3 regions of the Streptomyces sp. NPDC088400 genome follow, and region 2 is predicted to be linked to each of the others. Evidence: riboswitches for the same ligand, from Rfam matches in the RefSeq annotation. Region 2 holds a riboswitch; each other region holds the start of a gene.
The links. Region 2 has a riboswitch for cobalamin ahead of ACIQD6_RS03570 (ribonucleoside-diphosphate reductase subunit alpha). Riboswitches for the same ligand answer to the same signal wherever they lie in the genome.

Region 1 (5,927 bases), on a different contig from region 2:
TCGCCGCGGCCCGGCGGCGGCTGCCGATGGTCGAGTTCGACGGTGCCGTCGAGGTCACCGGCGTTGACGGGCCGGTCCCGTTCCTCGACCTGTTCCAGGGGCGCGACGAGCTCGTGGTCTACAAGCACATGTGGTACGACGGCGCGCCGCACCAGGGGCAGTGCGAGGGCTGCACCACCACGGCCTGGCATGTGAAGGACGCCGTCTACCTCAATGCCCGTGGCATCTCGTACGCCGTCCTGACCTCGGGCCCGTGGAGCGAGGTGGCTCCCTACGTCGAGTTCATGGGTTACACCCAGCCCTGGTACTCGGTGCGGGGCGTGGAGGCGCCGGTCGGCGAGGAAATGGGGCGCATCGTGTGTTTCCTGCGCGACGGCGACCGCGTGTTCCTCACCTACTCGACGACGGGCCGCGGCAACGAGCCGGTCAACGGGTCCCTCGGCCTGCTCGACATGACGTCCTACGGCCGCGGTGAGGCGTGGGAGGACACCCCCGAGGGCCGGTCCGTGATCGGCGATGTACGCGAGGGGCACCCGTACCGGGCCCGCCAGTCCTGCTGGTACTGGCGCTCGGACGCCGACGGCGTCGCCACCTGGGGCCCGACCAGCCGGCCCGTTCCGCAGTGGACCCGCCCCGGCGCGACCCCCGTGGAGACCCTCGGCCGCCACGGCCACCACTGCTGACGCGCGTTCATCGACGGCGTCGCACATCTGGGGACCTGGCCGCGGCGGTCGTCAAGCGCCGCGACCAGGCCGAGATCCGTGTCCTGCTTGGATCCGTGTCCTGCTTGAAAGGGGCGGCTGTGAGGGGCACGGATTCGTACCCCTCACAGCCGCCGACGGGTCAGGCGGGCAGTTCCGTGCGGACGGCGCGGGCGGCTGCGACCAGGTTCTCCAGGGACGCCTTGGTCTCGGGCCAGCCGCGGGTCTTCAGACCGCAGTCGGGATTGACCCACAGCCGTTCGGCGGGAATGGCCTCCAGCCCCTTGCGGAGCAGCGCCGCTGCCTCGTCCGCGTCGGGTACGCGCGGGGAGTGGATGTCGTACACGCCGGGGCCCGCTTCGCGGGGGTAGCCGTGGGCGGCGAGTTCGCGGGCGACCTGCATGTGGGAGCGGGCCGCCTCCAGGCTGATGACGTCGGCGTCGAGGTCGTCGATGGCCTGGACGATGTCGCCGAACTCGGCGTAGCACATGTGGGTGTGGATCTGAGTGTCCGGTCGTACGCCGCTGGTGGTGAGGCGGAACGACTCGGTCGCCCAGTCCAGGTACGCGGCGCGGTCGGCGGCGCGCAGCGGCAGTGTTTCGCGCAGGGCGGGTTCGTCGACCTGGATCACCGAAGTGCCGCTGGTTTCCAGGTCGTTGACCTCGTCGCGCAGTGCGAGGGCGACTTGGCGGGCCGTGTCGCCGAGCGGCTGGTCGTCGCGGACGAAGGACCAGGCGAGCATGGTGACGGGCCCGGTCAGCATGCCCTTGACGGGGCGGTCGGTGAGCGACTGGGCGTAGGAGGTCCAGCGCACCGTCATCGGTTCGGGACGCGAGATGTCGCCGGCCAGGACCGGCGGGCGGACGTAACGGGTGCCGTAGGACTGCACCCAGCCGTGCTGGGTGGCGAGGTAGCCGGTGAGCTGCTCGGCGAAGTACTGCACCATGTCGTTGCGTTCGGGTTCGCCGTGCACCAGGACGTCGATCCCGGTCTTCTCCTGGAAGGAGATGACCTCGCGGATCTCGTTCTCGATGCGCTGTTCGTACCCCGCCGTGTCGATCCGCCCCGCGCGCAAGTCCGCGCGGGCCGTGCGCAGTTCCGCCGTCTGCGGGAACGAGCCGATGGTCGTGGTCGGCAGCAGCGGCAGCTTGAGGTGGGCGCGCTGGGCGGCGGCACGCTCGGTGTACGGCTGGGAGCGGCGGCCGTCGGCGTCGGTGACGCCGGCGGTCCTGGCCCGTACGGCCGGATCGTGGGTGATCGCGGAGGTGGTACGGGAGGCGAGGTCGGCGCGGTTGGCGGTGATCTCCGCGGCGATGGCCCCGGTGCCCTGGGCCAGTCCCTTGGCCAGGGTGACGATCTCGGTGGTCTTCTGCCGGGCGAAGGCGAGCCAGCGCAGGATCTGCGGGTCGATGTCCCGCTCGGCCGCGGCGTCGATCGGAACGTGCAGCAGCGAGCAGGAGGCCGCCACGTCGACCCGGTCGGCCAGCCCGAGGAGCGTACCCAGGGTCGCGAGGGACTTCTCGTAGTCGTTGATCCAGATGTTGCGGCCGTTGACCACACCGGCGACGAGGCGCTTGCCGCGCAGTCCGCCGACGGCGGCGAGGTCTTCGAGGTTGGCGGCGGCCGCGTCGGTGAAGTCGAGCGCCAGGCCCTCGACCGGTGCCTTCGCCAGGACGGGCAGGGCCTCGCCGAGACGGTCGAAGTAGGAGGCGACGAGCAGCTTCGGACGGTCGGTCAGGCCGCCGAGGTCACGGTAGGCGCGGGCCGCGGCGTTCAACTCGGCGCGTGTGCGGTCCTGGACCAGCGCGGGCTCGTCGAGCTGTACCCACTCGGCGCCGGCGGCGCGCAGGTCGGCGAGGACCTCGGCGTAGACGGGCAGCAGCCGGTCCAGCAGGGTCAGCGGTTCGAAATCGGCCGCGACGCCGGGGGCGGGCTTGGCGAGCAGGAGGTAGGTGACGGGGCCGACGAGGACCGGACGGGCGGAGTGCCCGAGCGTGATGGCCTCTGTCAGCTCGGCGACCTGCTTGGCGGAGTCGGCGGTGAAGACGGTGTCGGGGCCGAGCTCCGGGACCAGGTAGTGGTAGTTCGTGTCGAACCACTTGGTCATCTCCAGCGGCGCCACGTCCTGGGTGCCGCGGGCCATCGCGAAGTAGCCGTCGAGCGCGCCGGCCGTGACGGCGTCACGGTGCCGCTCGGGTACGGCGCCGACCATCACGCTGGTGTCCAGGACATGGTCGTAGTACGAGAAGTCGCCGGTCGGCACCTCATCGACGCCGGCGTCCACCAGCTGCTGCCAGTTGGCCCGGCGCAGGGCGGCCGCCGTCTCCCGCAGGGTCCGGGCGGTGACGCGGCCCTTCCAGTAACCCTCGATGGACTTCTTCAGTTCCCGGTTCGGGCCTTGGCGGGGGTAGCCGTACACGGTGGCCCGTGCTGCCGCGGCCGCGGACTTCGCTGTCACGGAAATCTCCTTCGCGAGATGACTCCTTGAGATCCCGGAGACGGGACGCGAGCGCGAAGGGGTGACGAACCCGACGGACCCATGTCACGCCTGGGGGCGCGCTCGTCCGTCCGGTATGTACGCCGACCCGCCCACGAGGTCACCGGGATATCCGTACGCGATCGGTCACGTACGGGCAACGGGCAGGTCTTCGGACTCGCGGGCACATCTGCCGGGGCAGATTCCTACTGGCCGTCGCTTCCCGGATCCTCGGCCGGATCCAGTGCGTATGACGGCGGTCGTTCCCGCTCACCGCTGCGGGGCAGTCCCGGATTCCCACCGGGTTCCCTCTTACGACGCGCCTGCCTGGCGGACAGGGCGAACCAGCTGCACCCGCCAGCCTAGGGCGTAGGCAACCCCTCGGTCGCCCCCGCCCACATTCCGGAGCGTGACATGAGACACGGAATCTGTGGCGACGGGTGGGAAATCGCAGGTCAAGCACCCATGTCCCGCTTCTGCTCACGCCTCACCTGCCCCGTCCGCGCACCGGCTCCACCGTCGATTCCCTTGCCTTCAGGATTCACCGGACTCACCGGAGTGATCAGAGAGCAGGCCCTAGGGTCTTTCGTTTGGATCAGGCCGGATCAGGGAGCGGGGTCTGGTGCCGTGGATCGCAAGGCGGAGGAGTGAGGCGACGCGGAGCGTCGTGGAGTGACGACAACGCGGCGAGGCGCGGTGCCAGGGCACGCGAGCCCGGCAAGATCCAAACGAGAGGCCCTAGGGGGACCCCTGACCAGCCTGTCCCACTGACGTTTCGGGGGATAGCTCCATGTCTCACGGCTACCGGCAACCCACATGATCAACGCATGAGTAAGCGACGACGCAAGCATGTACGGGTTCTTGTCTCCGGCACAGCCGTCCTTGGGATGACCACAGCGCTGGTCACGCCGGCTGTGGCCACCGAGGCGCACAGCCGGCCCATGGAGGCAGGGGCCATCCTGACCGTCGAGGAGGAGAGCACCGTTTCCGCGGCCACGGTGGCCGAGAGCCTGAAGAACGCCGGAATCGACAACTCCCAGGTCCGGTACGACGTGACCTGGTACCGAGTCCTCTACCGCACCACCGGCAGCGACGGCGCCCCCACCGTCGCCAGCCAGCTCGTCGTCCTGCCGCGTAGCCAGGACCGCGCGCTGCCCGTCGTCTCCTGGCTGCACGGCACCACCGTCTACAAGGGCGATGTGGCCTCGGTGAATCCGAACTCCAGCGACCGGCGCGCTGCCCTGCTCTTCGCGTCCACCGGGCGGGCGGTCTCCGCCCCCGACTATGTCGGCCTCGGCAAGGGCGACGGATTCCACCCCTACGGAGACCCGGGGGCCACCGTGGCCGCCTCCGTCGACGGACTGCGCGCCGCGCGGACCCTCGCCCACCGCAAGGGACGCGAGCTGGAGCGGAGAGTGCAGATCAGCGGGTTCTCCCAAGGCGGGCCCGCGACGATGATGGTGGGCCGGGCGCTCCAGCAGGAAGGCGCGGACGACTACTTCCGGCCGGGCGCGCTCGCACCGGTCGGCGGGCCCTTCGACCTGAGCGCTTTCGAGGCCGCCGCGGCGGACGACAAGATCGCCAACTCAGGTCTCTACCTGGCCTATTTCGTCACCGCCTGGAACAGGATGTACGGTCTCTACGATTCTCCGGGCGAGGCGTTCCGCGCCCCGTTCGACCAGAAGGTGGAGCGGCTCTTCGACGGCGACCACACCGGTGCCGACATCCAGCGCGAACTGCCCGCCGCCTCGAAGGACCTGTTCACCGCCGAGTTCCTGGACAAGATCCGCAAGCCCGGCGGTGTCCTGAAGGACAGACTGCGCGCGCTGGACAACAGCTGCGACTGGCAGCCGGGGATACCCGTGCAGATCTTCCACGCCAAGGGGGACAAGGACGTCGATTTCAGCAACGCCGAGCACTGCGGCGACCAGTTGACGCGCCATCACGCCGATCACCGGCTCACCGATGTGGGCGACCACGACCACAACAGTTCGGTGAAGCAGGCACTGCCGCGCATCGTCGACTTCTTCGACGAGCAGAGGCCGTCCCGGTAACCGGGCAGAGGCCGTTCCGGCGACCCGATGGCTTGGAGATATCGGCTTTCGTGACGCCAAGGGCCTGGGGCCGCTTTGTGATCACACGCCCAGGACGCCGCTCCTCGACCGGTGAACATCGCCGGTAGCGGCGCTGGGCCGGGCCAGCAGAGTGGCCGCGGTGATGGCAGCGGTGAGCAGAAACGCCGCGTACGGTGATGTGGATGCGGCCGCGTGGAGAAGGGGCGTGTGGAGAAGGGGCGTGTGGGGAAGGGACGCGGCGGCATCCGGACGGAACGTCAGCGACCGGATGCGGCGGCCTGCCTGTGCGCCGTCCTCCGGCGTTCAGGGGAGCGGGCGCGGTGGGGGGAGTTCACGTGTTGAAGGGCCGGAAGTGGACGAGCGCGGTGTCCCCCTTCTCGTACTCCACGGTCAAGTCGATGCCCACCGCGCCGCCGTCGGCATAAGGGTCCAGCGTCAGGTTGCCGCAGGTGTCGACGGTCTCCGCGGAGCCTGTGCAGTCCGATGTCATCTTCATGCCGGGGTAGGCCGAAGCCAGCCATGTGTCGAGGTCGGCGCGTGTGATCCGGAATCTGACGTCGTACTGCGTGTCCAGCGCGCCCATGACCTCGCACTTCGCATCGGACGCTCCGGCCGGTACCCCGCTCTGGTCCGCGAAGCGCATGGCTTCCTTGCACGAGACCGGCTGCCGCCTCG
Region 2 (5,927 bases):
GTCGCCGCCTACGCGGACCGTTGGGGCTGGGCCCTTCGCGACGCGCGGACCAAGACCGTCTGGGCCGAAGTGGACGCGGAAGCAGGGACCGTATGAGAGAAGCAGGCGGCGGCCCCGTCTCCCGTACCCGTCTCCCGTACCGGAATTCCCGTGACGTGGGAATTCCGGTACAGGAGAGGGGAAACAGGAACGCGCGTATCAGGAGGTCGCGTTCCAGGAGTGCGCGACGTCGACGATCAGCTGGCCGCCCGACTGCGTCACCCGGAACGGCAGCCGCGCGCGCACGCCGACCCCTACCAGCACGTCGTCCTCAAGGGCATCGATGTAGCGGGTGTCCTTGAACGTGTCGTAGCCCGTGACGTCCACTCCGGGCAGCGGCCTCCCGTGCTGCGCCGGGTACGAATCCGAGCCCGTCGACGGGTCGAAGTTCGGGCCCACGGCGACCTGAAGTGTCGCCCCGCCGGACAGCGGGGGCAGGTCCGGCGAACCGGGCACTGTCAGCTTGTCGACATACTTGACGCGGTAACCGAGCGCCCCCTCCGCCGAGCCGCCCCTGAAGTCGAAGACCATGCGGTCGAAGCACTCGTGCCGGCTGGTCTTGACGTTCGTCAGCGGCGGCTTGTAGTTCTCCGACGGGCGCACGAGCTTCTCCGCGCTTCCCCAACCGGTCTCACACGCCGCCGAAGTCGACGCCGACGCCGACGTGGCCGAGTCGGCCTGCGCCGTGCCCATCGCTCCCGCCGTTCCGGCTCCCGCCAGCACGAGCACCGCCAGCGTGGTTCCGAATCTCCGCATGCTTGCTCCCATTGATCGAGTTGATCGAGTTCACAAGATCGAGTGGATCTCATGAGCTTGAACAGCCTGGTGTGGCAAGGAGGTTGCCTGCTTTTCCGGCGAGTTCGGGTGGCGGGATCCGGCGGGATCCGGCGGGATCGGCGGGACTCAGAACTCGTCGTCGAAGCCGACCGTGCCCTCCACCGCTACCTGGTACGCCGACGGGCGGCGCTCGAAGAAGTTCGTCAGCTCCTGGACGCCCTGGAGCTCCATGAAGGAGAACGGGTTCTCCGAGCCGTACACCGTGGGGAAGCCCAGCCGATCGAGGCGCTGGTCGGCGACGCACTCCAGGTACTGGCGCATCGACTCCGTGTTCATGCCCGGCAGGCCCTCGCCGCACAGGTCGCGGCCGAACTGGAGCTCCGCCTCCACCGCCTCCTTCAGCATGTCCGTGACCTGCTGCTGGAGGGCGTCGTCGAACAGCTCCGGCTCCTCCTTGCGGACCGTGTCCACGACCTCGAAGGCGAAGTTCATGTGCATGGTCTCGTCGCGGAAGACCCAGTTCGTACCGGTGGCCAGACCGTGCAGCAGGCCGCGCGAGCGGAACCAGTAGACGTAAGCGAAGGCGCCGTAGAAGAACAGGCCCTCGATGCAGGCCGCGAAGCAGATCAGGTTCAGCAGGAAGCGCCGGCGGTCCGCCTTCGACTCCAGCCGGTCGATCGTCTCGACCGAGTCCATCCACCGGAAGCAGAACTGCGCCTTCTCGCGGATCGACGGGATCTCCTCCACCGCGTCGAAGGCCGCCGCGCGGTCCCCGGGATCGGGCAGATACGTGTCCAGCAGCGTCAGATAGAACTGGACGTGCACCGCTTCCTCGAAGAGCTGGCGGGAGAGATACAGCCGCGCCTCGGGGGAGTTGATGTGCTTGTAGAGCGTCAGCACCAGGTTGTTCGACACGATCGAGTCGCCCGTCGCGAAGAACGCGACCAGCCGGCCGATCATGTGCTGCTCACCGGGGGAGAGCTTGGCGAGGTCGGTGACGTCGGAGTGCAGGTCGACCTCCTCCACCGTCCAGGTGTTCTTGATCGCGTCGCGGTAGCGCTCGTAGAAGTCCGGGTAGCGCATGGGGCGCAGGGTCAGTTCGAAGCCCGGGTCGAGCAGGTTCTTCTCGGTTGTCACGGTCGCGTCTGTCGGGTCGGTGGTCATTACTGGCAGGCCTCGCAGGACTCGGGGTTTTCCAGGGAGCAGGCGATCGCCTCGTCATCAGGCGTCACCTGCGCGGGTACGGGTACGGGGGCGGACGCGGGTGAGGGCGCCGCCTTCGACGCCTGCGACCCAGCCGCCTGCGACCCGGCTGCCCTCGCGATCCGCGTCGCCGGGCGCGAGCGCAGGTAGTACGTCGTCTTCAGCCCCTTCTTCCAGGCGTACGCGTACATCGAGCTGAGCTTCCCGATGGTCGGCGTCTCCAGGAACAGGTTCAGCGACTGGCTCTGGTCGAGGAACGGCGTACGGGCCGCGGCCATGTCGATCAGGGCGCGCTGCGGGATCTCCCACGCCGTGCGGTACAGGTCCCGGATCTCCGCCGGGACCCGGGGCAGGTCCGCCACCGAGCCGTTGGACTCGCGCAGCGCCTCACGCGTCGGTCCGTCCCAGATGCCGAGCCTCTTCAGGTCCTGCACCAGGTACGAGTTGACCTGGAGGAACTCCCCGGAGAGCGTCTCGCGCTTGAAGAGGTTGGAGACCTGCGGCTCGATGCACTCGTACACGCCCGCGATCGAGGCGATCGTCGCCGTCGGGGCGATCGCCAGGAGCAGGGAGTTGCGCATGCCCGTCGTCGCGATCCGGGCGCGCAGCGCGGCCCAGCGCTCCGGCCAGTTCAGCTCCACGTCGTAGTGGTCGGGGTGCAGCACCCCGCGCGCGGCGCGCGTCTTCGACCAGGCGGGCAGCGGTCCCGACCGCTCGGCGAGGCCGCAGGACGCCTCGTACGCGGCGAGCATGATCCGCTCGGCGATCCGGGTGGAGAGCGCGGCGGCCTCGGGGGAGTCGAAGGCCAGCCGCTTCTTGAAGAAGACGTCCTGGAGGCCCATCGCGCCCAGGCCCACCGGACGCCATTTCGCGTTGGAGTTGCCGGCCTGCTCGGTCGGGTAGAAATTGATGTCGACGACCCGGTCGAGGAAGGTCACGGCGGTGACCACGGTCTCGTCGAGCCGCTCCCAGTCGATCTCGCCGGTGGCCGCGTCCACGAACGCGCCGAGGTTGACCGACCCGAGGTTGCAGACGGCCGTCTCGCCGTCGTCCGTGACCTCCAGGATCTCCGTGCAGAGATTGGAGGAGTGGACGGTGTGGCCGGGCTCGGCGGTCTGGTTGGCCGTACGGTTCGAGGCGTCCTTGAAGGTCATCCAGCCGTTGCCGGTCTGGGCGAGCGTACGCATCATCCGGCCGTACAACTCCCGGGCGGGGATGGCCTTCCGGGCCAGACCGGCCGCCTCCGCCTCGCGGTACCTCGCGTCGAACTCGTCGCCCCACAGGTCGACCAGCTCCGGCACATCGGCGGGCGAGAACAGCGACCAGACGCCGTCCGCCTCGACCCGGCGCATGAACTCGTCGGGGATCCAGTGCGCGAGGTTCAGATTGTGTGTACGGCGGGCTTCCTCACCGGTGTTGTCCCGCAGCTCCAGGAACTCCTCCAGGTCCGCGTGCCAGGTCTCCAGGTAGACACAGGCCGCGCCCTTGCGCCGGCCGCCCTGGTTGACGGCCGCGACCGAGGAGTCGAGGGTGCGCAGGAACGGCACGATGCCGTTGGAGTGCCCGTTCGTGCCCCGGATCAGTGAACCGCGCGAGCGGATACGGGAGTACGGGAGGCCGATGCCGCCCGCGTGCTTCGAGAGCCGCGCCACCTGGTGGTAGCGGTCGTAGATGGAGTCCAGCTCGTCCAGCGGGGAGTCCAGCAGATAGCAGGACGACATCTGCGGGTGGCGCGTACCGGAGTTGAAGAGCGTCGGCGAGGACGGCAGGTAGTCCAGGCGGCTCATCAGCCGGTACAGCGCGGCGACTTCGTCCAGCGCGCGGACGCTCGCGCTGTGTGCCGCGTCCGCCGCGCCGGAGTCCGTCGGCTCCTCGGCCAGCCCGGCGGCGACGCGCAGCATGAAGTGCTGCGGGGTCTCGATCACCTGGCGGGTGATCGGGTGCCGGAGCAGATAGCGGCTGTAGAGCGTCCGCAGCCCGAAGTAGCCGAAGCGGTCGTCCCCGGCCGGGTCGATCAGCCGGTCCAGACGGTCCGCGTGGCGCGTGACGAACGCGGCCGTACGGTCCGCGATCAGGCCCTCGCGGTGGCCCGTCGCGACGGACCCGGAGAACGACACCACGCCCTGCCCCGCCGCCTCGTCGGCGATGGTGCGGGTCAGCAGCCGGGCGGCGAGCCGGGAGTAGGCCGGGTCCTCGGAGATCAGCCCCGCGGCCGCCTCGGTGGCGAGCCCCCGCAACTCGGCCTCGTCCGACCGGGCGTTACGGCCGCGCAGCGCGGCGGCCGCGACCCTGCCCGGGTCGGTGTCCGGCAGATCGGCGGTCAGGTCCGTCAGGGTCCGCAGCAACGCGGTCCCGGGGCCGTCGGTCACCTGCGCGGCGACCTCGGAGATGTCGGAAAGGCCTGAAGCCGGATCGGCTGGCGCGATGGTCACGTGGTGCTCTCCCTCGCTCGGCTCTGGGCCGTCGGGAGGGAAACGGGGGTCGCGGCACGACCGTACGGCCCGGAAACGGGCAGCGCGGCGCGCGGCGTCCACCGGCCCAACCGCGAGGCCCGGACGTCTGGGCATCCGGATCGGTCGAACCGGATGCGCCGTCAGCAGGTGTTCGGACTCGCGGGTATGACAAAGCACACCACAGCACACCGTTGCGGGACAGTTCCGGATTCGCACCGGATTCCCCTGCGGTGACAGCGAGGTCGAGCATACATCTGGGGTGTGGCTGCTGTGTCACCCCCCAGATGTTGTGTCGTGAGCTCACGGTCACTGACTGTCACACCGCCCCGCTATCGTCGTCAGGACAAGGAGGTCTCCCCATGACGGCCATCGATTACGAGAGTCAGGTCCTCTCCGAGGAGTTCGACGAGGCCACCCGGATACTCGCCCGCGCGACGCGCGGCATCCGGCTCGAACTCATCGACGGGAGGGTCAGGAGCAGGGTGATGCCGGACGGGGACCACGGACGGATCATCCAGTGGCTGACGCGAATCTGTACGCAGTCCCGTCCCGAGCTCTGGCTCCACCCCGAACAAGGACTCAAGGTGCAGGAGTGCCGGAAGGGCCGCGCCCGCCCCGACGGCTCGCTCGCGCCGAGTGAAGCCTTCGTCGGCCAGGGCGAATGGGCAGATCCCGCGCCGGTCTTGATGGCCGTCGAGGTGACGACGTACGACTCCGGCACCGACCACGGGCACCGGGCGGAGAAGCCGCGCGCGTACGCCCGGACCGGCATCCCGGTGTATCTGCTGATCGACCGGGAGCACCGTCAGGTGACGGTCCACAGCGCGCCGTCCGGGGCTCGGTACGGCATCGTCCTCACGGTGCCGTTCGGCAAGGAGATCACTCTCCCCGATCCCGTCGGCATCACGCTGGAGACCGAGCAGCTCAAGAACTGGGTGCGCTGACAGCCGAGTCCTGACAGCCGAGTGGGCCGCCGGAACAGTCCGGCGGCCCACCGAGTCGTACGGTACGGAACGGTCAGCGGGTCGGGGCGCTCTCCGTCGGGGTCGGCAGCTCGACCCGCACGCCCGCGTCACCGGCGTCCGCCGTGTAGTCGGACGGGCTCGTCTCGTCGATGCCCTCCGGTGCCTTGGCCGCCCGCAGGACGAAGGTCAGCACGACCGTGACGACCACATTGAGGACGAACGCGGTGAGGCCGATGTAGCCGATCTCACCGAGCCCGGGGATCTCGGCGGACGAGCCGCCGAAGTGCTTCTGCGTGGGGCTGGCCACGCCGTACGCCGCCGCCGTGCCGTACACCATGCCGACCGCCCAGCCGCCGAGCAGCGCCCAGCGGTGGAACCAGCGGGTGAACAGGCCGCCGACCAGCGCCGGCATCGTCTGGAGGATCCAGATGCCGCCCAGCAGCTGGAAGTTGATCGCCACCGTCTTGTCCATGGTCAGGACGAAGGCCAG
Region 3 (5,927 bases), 120 kb from region 2:
GTCGGTGCCGATACCTGTCTCGACGACCAGTACGGCCCGAGTGCCGCCGATGATGCCGATGTTGGGTACCAGATCGATCCGGCGGTTCGGGATCACCAGCAGGCCGGCGGCGATCTCCTCGGCGTCGCCGACCCGCACGGCGGGATCGGTCACCGGTTCGTCCACGATCAGTGCGTCCAGTGCGTCGTTCATACGCCGATTCCACTGCCGGGTCACCGCAGCCGTCCAAGACTCTTCAGGTGGCGTCGATACCGTACGGGTATCGTCGCTGGTCATGGAATTACGCACGCTGCGCTATTTCGTGGCCGTCGCCGAGGAACTCCACTTCGGCCGGGCCGCCGCCCGGCTGCACATGAGCCAGCCACCGCTGAGCCGGGCGATCAAGCAACTGGAGAGCGACGTCGGTGCCGGGCTGCTGCAGCGCTCCGCCGCGGGCGTCACGCTCACTCCCGCCGGGACGGCGCTGCTGGACGAGGCGCGTACGCTGCTCGGCCGGGCCGACCGGGTGCGCGTGCGGGTGGCCGCGGCGGCCGGCGCCGCGAACATCACCGTCGGCATCCTGGGCGACGGTTCCGACCGGGGTGCGACGCGGCTGGCCGCCGCGTACCGCCGGCGGCATCCGGGCGTCGAGGTCCGTGTCCGCGAGACCGACCTGACCGATCCGACCTGCGGGCTGCGCGCGGGACTGGTCGATGTCGCCCTGACCCGCGGGCCGTTCGACGAGACCGGCCTGACGGTGCACGAGTTGCGCGCCGACCCGGTGGGCGCGGTGCTGCGCGCCGACGATCCGCTGGCCGGCCGCGACCGCCTGAAGCTGGCCGATCTGGCCGACCGGAGATGGTTCCGGTTCCCGGACGGCACCGACCCGGTCTGGCAGTCGTACTGGAACGGGGGCGAACCTCGCGAGGGTCCGGTGGTACGTGTCGTCCAGGAGTGCCGGCAGGCCGTGCTCTGGAACGGCACGGTCGGGATGACCCCGCTCACGCACGACTCACCGGAGGAGCTGACCGCGGTTCCACTGAGCGACATGGCGCCGAGCCGCGTGGTGGCGGCGTGGAACGAGGGTGACGCGAACCCGCTGATCCGGTCGTTCGTCCGGATCGCGACGGCCGCGTACCGCGACTGAGCGCCTCGCGGCCGTCGTGGTCGGCGACCGCACGGCTCGGCCTGGGCCGTGCCTCCCCAACTCGCGGGCCGGTACCTCTACAGCTCGTCCAGCGACGTCAGTCCGTCCTGAATGGCCCGCGCGACCAGATTCGCCTTCGTCGTCGCCGGCCGCCCCGCGTTGGCGTACTTGATCCGTACGCGCTCCAGGTAGGTGTTCACCGTACGGACGGAGAGGCCCAGGCTCTCCCCGACCATGGCCTTGGACTCCGACTGGAACCACTCCAGGAGCACCTCCACCTCACGCGGAGTCAGCGCGGGCCGGCCCTTCCTCGCGTCGCTGCCGAAAGCACCGGCCAGCGCCGGTGGTGTGTAGGGACGGCAGTCGGCCGCCGCCAGCGTGGCCGCCATGAGGTGATTCTCCCCCTCGGCCTTCGTCAGGTACGTGAACGCCCCCAGATCCAGGCAGGTCAGCGCGGTCTCCTGACTGTCCTGCATCGTGTAGACGATCACTTGCCGTTCCTGCGCGACCAGTTGCTTCAACTCGGGGTAGGCGGGCACCCCGTGGGAGAGCTGAAGGTCCAGCACCACCACATCCGCGTCCCGGCCGGCCCCGCACATGGCCACGGAGAGGCCGGGCCCCTTGGCCGTCACCGTGATCGGCCGCTGTGACGCGGCGTACCAGGACTCGATCCCGGCGAGGACGACGGGATGGTCGTCGATCAGCGCGACGCTCACTGGTTCGTTTTCCGGCATGCCCCATGGTCCCTCCTGGGCCCTGCCTGACAAATAGCCCCTTCGACCGGTGCTCCGGCGGACCTGGCCGAGGGCGAATCTGGCTGGAAAATCTCCTGTGATAGCTTGCCGAGGCCAGTCGAACCCATGTACGTGGGTCAGGGAATCCGGTGGAAATCCGGAACTGACGCGCAGCGGTAAGGGTGACGGGCGTGGCATCGGCCACTGGACAGCTGAGTTGTCCGGGAAGGCGTCTCGTCCGGGGGATCCCGAGTCCGAAGACCTGCTGGCGGCCTCCGTCCTCGACCTGTGGCGGGGGAGCACCGTACGACCGGGCTCCGCGCATGGGCCCTCGACGCAGAGGAACTTCCGTGCCGATCGCGCGCTCCGCCCGCACCCGCACCCGTGCCACCGTCCGTCACGCCACCCTTTTTCTCGCCGGGGCACTGCTCCTGACGGCCTGCGGCGGCGGGGGCTCCTCCGACGACGCGTCCACGTCCGACGCGTCCACGTCGGGCAGTGACGCCGCCGGATATCCCCGCACCCTCGACAACTGCGGACAGAAGGTACGGGTCGACGTGGCGCCCAGCCGTGCCGTCTCGCTCAACCAGGGCACGACGGAGATCATGCTCTCCCTCGGTCTCGCCGACCGGATGGTGGGCACCGCCACCTGGACCGACCCGCTGATGAAGGGGCTGGAGAAGCCCAACGCCCGCGTGAAGCGGCTGGCGGACAACGCCCCCTCCTTCGAGAAGGTCCTGGACACCGAGCCCGACTTCGTGGCCTCGTCTTTCGAATCGACGCTGGGCAAGGGCGGTGTGGCCACGCGCCCGCAGTTCGAGGATCTGGGCGTACCCACGTACGTCTCCCCGTCCGACTGCACCAAGGACAACAGCGGCGACGGCGACGGAGCCCGTTCGACGCCGCTCAGCATGGACGACGTCTACGGCGAGGTACGCGACCTGGCCAAGGTCTTCGGTGTCGAGGAGCGGGGCGAGAAGGTGGTCGCCGGGCTCAAGAGCCGGATGGCGAAGGCCACGGCCGGGATCGATGCCGCGAAGGGCGGGACGGACGAGAAGGCCGCGGACGGCGAGAAGGCCGGAAAGCCCACCCTCCTCTACTGGTTCGCCAACTCCGAGTCGCCGTACATGGGCGGCTGCTGCGGCGCTCCCGGCATCATCACCAACGCCGTCGGGGCGAAGAACGTCTTCGACGACAACCACGAGGAGTGGCCCCAGATCAACTGGGAGACGGTCGCGGACCGTAACCCGAGCGTTCTGGTGATCGGCGACCTCACCCGTAAGTCGGAGACGGCCGAGACCGCCGAGAAGAAGATCGAGTTCCTGGAGTCCAATCCGGCCACCCAGAACATGGACGCCGTCAAGCACAAGCGCTACGTCCTGCTCAGTGGCCAGGCCATGAACCCGACCATCCGAACGGTCGAGGGCGTCGAGAAGGTCGCGGCGAAGCTGCGCGAGATCGCGCCCGCGAAGTGACGGTCGAACGTACGGAGCGGTCCCGGGAGGCCACGGGGGTTCCGGCGGCCCCCGAGGCACGAGGTGCGGACGGACCTGATCCGGACGTACCTGATCCGGACGTACGCGGCTCAGGCGTACGCGGCTCAGGCGTACGCGGATCAGGCATACGCGGCACGGGTGTACGCGCCTCAGGCATACGCCGGTTGCGGCACGGCCTCCTCTGGGCCGGCGGGATCGCCGCGCTGTTCCTCTCCGTCGCCGTCGCGATCACCATCGGCCCCGCGAACATCCGCGTCGGCGACGTCTGGTCCGTGGTGGCCACCCATATCGGCTGGGGGGATTCCGGCCTCACACCGATCCGGGACGGGATCGTCTGGAACCTACGGCTGCCCCGCACCCTGCTCGCCGCCGTCTGCGGCGCCGGACTCGCCGTGTGCGGGGCGGTGATGCAGTCCCTGCTCCGCAACCCGCTCGCCGACCCCTTCGTCCTGGGCGTCTCCTCAGGGGCCTCGACCGGCGCGGTCGTGGTCGTCGTGCTCGGCGTCGGCGGCGGGGCGCTGTCCATCTCGGGCGGCGCGTTCCTCGGAGCCCTGTGCTCGTTCGCGCTCGTGCTGCTGCTCAGTCATACGCTCGGCGGCACGGTGGACCGGGTGGTGCTCTCCGGAGTCGCCGCCATGCAGCTCTTCTCGGCCATGACCTCCTTCATCGTGATGACGGCGGCGGACGCGGAGACCACGCGCGGGGTGCTGTTCTGGCTGCTCGGATCGCTCAGCGGCGCCGGGTGGACCGACGTGTGGGTCTGCCTCGCGGTGCTCGCGGTGGCGCTGCTGGTGTGTCTCGGGTACGCGCGGACGCTCGACGCGTTCGCGTTCGGCCAGGACGCGGCGGCGACGCTGGGCGTCTCCGTGGCCCGTACCCGTGTGGTGCTGCTGTGCGTGACGGCGCTGCTGACGGCGGCGCTGGTCAGCTCGGCCGGGGCCATCGGCTTCGTCGGCCTCGTACTGCCGCACGCCGCCCGCGCGCTGGCCGGTCCCGGCCACGGCCGGCTGCTGCCGGTCACCGCGCTGACCGGGGCGGTGTTCCTGGTCTGGGTCGACACCCTGGCCCGTACGGTGCTCGACCCGCAGGAGGTGCCGGTGGGTGTGGTGACCTCGTTGATCGGCGTACCGGCGTTCGTCCTGGTCCTGTACCGCGGCCGGAGAATCCAATGAAGCGGACCGCGAACACAGAGACGAGTACAGGTACAGGTACAGGTACGGGTACAGGTACGGGTACAGGTGCGGACACGGACCCGGACACGGATACGGCGACCGCCTCGGGTCTGCGCGCCGACCGCGTCTCCCGTACCGCCGGCGGACGCCTGATCGTGGACGGGGTCAGCCTCGCGCCGCCGCCCGGGTCCATGGTCGGGCTGCTCGGACCGAACGGCTCGGGAAAATCCACCCTGTTGCGCCTGCTCTCCGGCGTCCTCGCCCCCGCCTCCGGCGTCATCACCCTCGACGGCCGCCCGCTCGCCGAACTCGGCCGCAGATCGCTCGCCCGCCGCGTCGCCGTGGTCGAGCAACAGGCCGACACCCAGGTCGAGTTGACCGTACGCGATGTCGTACGGCTCGGTCGCGTCCCACACCGCCGCGCCTGGTCCGCCGCGGCTGCCGGGGACGACGAGGCCATTCGTACGGCTCTGGAACGCACCGGCCTGGCAGACCGGGCAGGACAGTCCTGGCACACGCTCTCGGGCGGCGAGCGCCAGCGGGTCCAGATCGCCCGCGCGCTCGCCCAGGAGCCCCGTGAACTCCTGCTGGACGAACCGACCAACCATCTGGACATCCAGCACCAGCTCGACCTCCTGAACCTGGTCGCCGAACTCCCGGTGACCAGCGTCATCGCGCTGCACGACCTGAACCTGGCGGCGATGTACTGCGATCAGCTCGTCGTGCTGAAGCAGGGCCGTGTCGTGGCCGGCGGCAGCTCGTGGGACGTCATCACCGAGCGCCTCATCGCGGATGTGTACGGGGTGCGCGCCGCCGTCACCCAGGACGGGCCCGAGGGGCGCCCGTACGTACGGTTCCTCGGCACGGTGCCCACGCCAAGGTCGACGTCAACGCCAACGTCAAGGCCGGCGTCAACGGCCTGAACGCGGCGGCCCGGCGTGGCGGTCGCAGTCCCAGCCGCGGTCGCAGTCCCAGTCGCGGCCCCAGCCCCAGCCCCAGTCGCAGAGTGCCGCCCCGCTGAATCGTGCACATCCTTGTTGCCTAGGATGTGCAAGTGCGCAATTACTGCATCCGAACCGCGACCCCCGACGACCTCGACACCGCCCGTGCGGTGATGCTCGACACCGTCTACCGCGACTTCGGTACGGGATACGTCCCACGCTGGCACGCGGACATCATCGACCTCGCGGGCGCCTACCTCGCCCCCGCCCGCCACACCCTGCTGGTCGCCGTCGACGAGAGCACGGGCGTGGTCGCCGGGACCGCCGCGCTGGACGCCCGGGGGCCGGCCCACCCGCCCAACCCCCGCTGGCTCGCCGAGCGTTACCCGTCGGGGGAGACCGCCCAGCTGAGGCGGGTGTACGTACGCCCGGACCATCGCCGCCAGGGGCTGGCCCGC

Region 1: another riboswitch for cobalamin. It lies ahead of metE (5-methyltetrahydropteroyltriglutamate--homocysteine S-methyltransferase); the one in region 2 lies ahead of ACIQD6_RS03570 (ribonucleoside-diphosphate reductase subunit alpha).
Region 3: another riboswitch for cobalamin. It lies ahead of ACIQD6_RS04120 (ABC transporter substrate-binding protein); the one in region 2 lies ahead of ACIQD6_RS03570 (ribonucleoside-diphosphate reductase subunit alpha).

What each region holds. Positions count from the first base shown of each region.
Region 1 is NZ_JBIVMZ010000016.1:147,008-152,934, reverse strand. It holds gene ACIQD6_RS31740 (DUF899 family protein) at 1-683, shown strand, start outside; gene metE (5-methyltetrahydropteroyltriglutamate--homocysteine S-methyltransferase) at 844-3,159, opposite strand; cobalamin riboswitch at 3,323-3,523, opposite strand; gene ACIQD6_RS31730 (alpha/beta hydrolase family protein) at 4,005-5,231, shown strand; gene ACIQD6_RS31725 (hypothetical protein) at 5,584-5,927, opposite strand, start outside.
Region 2 is NZ_JBIVMZ010000001.1:782,533-788,459, forward strand. It holds gene ACIQD6_RS03555 (ATP-binding protein) at 1-96, shown strand, start outside; gene ACIQD6_RS03560 (hypothetical protein) at 199-795, opposite strand; gene ACIQD6_RS03565 (ribonucleotide-diphosphate reductase subunit beta) at 943-1,980, opposite strand; gene ACIQD6_RS03570 (ribonucleoside-diphosphate reductase subunit alpha) at 1,980-4,451, opposite strand; cobalamin riboswitch at 4,597-4,739, opposite strand; gene ACIQD6_RS03575 (Uma2 family endonuclease) at 4,832-5,416, shown strand; gene mctP (monocarboxylate uptake permease MctP) at 5,490-5,927, opposite strand, start outside.
Region 3 is NZ_JBIVMZ010000001.1:906,682-912,608, forward strand. It holds gene ACIQD6_RS04105 (MBL fold metallo-hydrolase) at 1-192, opposite strand, end outside; gene ACIQD6_RS04110 (LysR substrate-binding domain-containing protein) at 275-1,126, shown strand; gene ACIQD6_RS04115 (DNA-binding response regulator) at 1,204-1,860, opposite strand; cobalamin riboswitch at 1,959-2,145, shown strand; gene ACIQD6_RS04120 (ABC transporter substrate-binding protein) at 2,211-3,335, shown strand; gene ACIQD6_RS04125 (FecCD family ABC transporter permease) at 3,482-4,528, shown strand; gene ACIQD6_RS04130 (ABC transporter ATP-binding protein) at 4,525-5,451, shown strand; gene ACIQD6_RS04135 (GNAT family N-acetyltransferase) at 5,583-5,927, shown strand, end outside.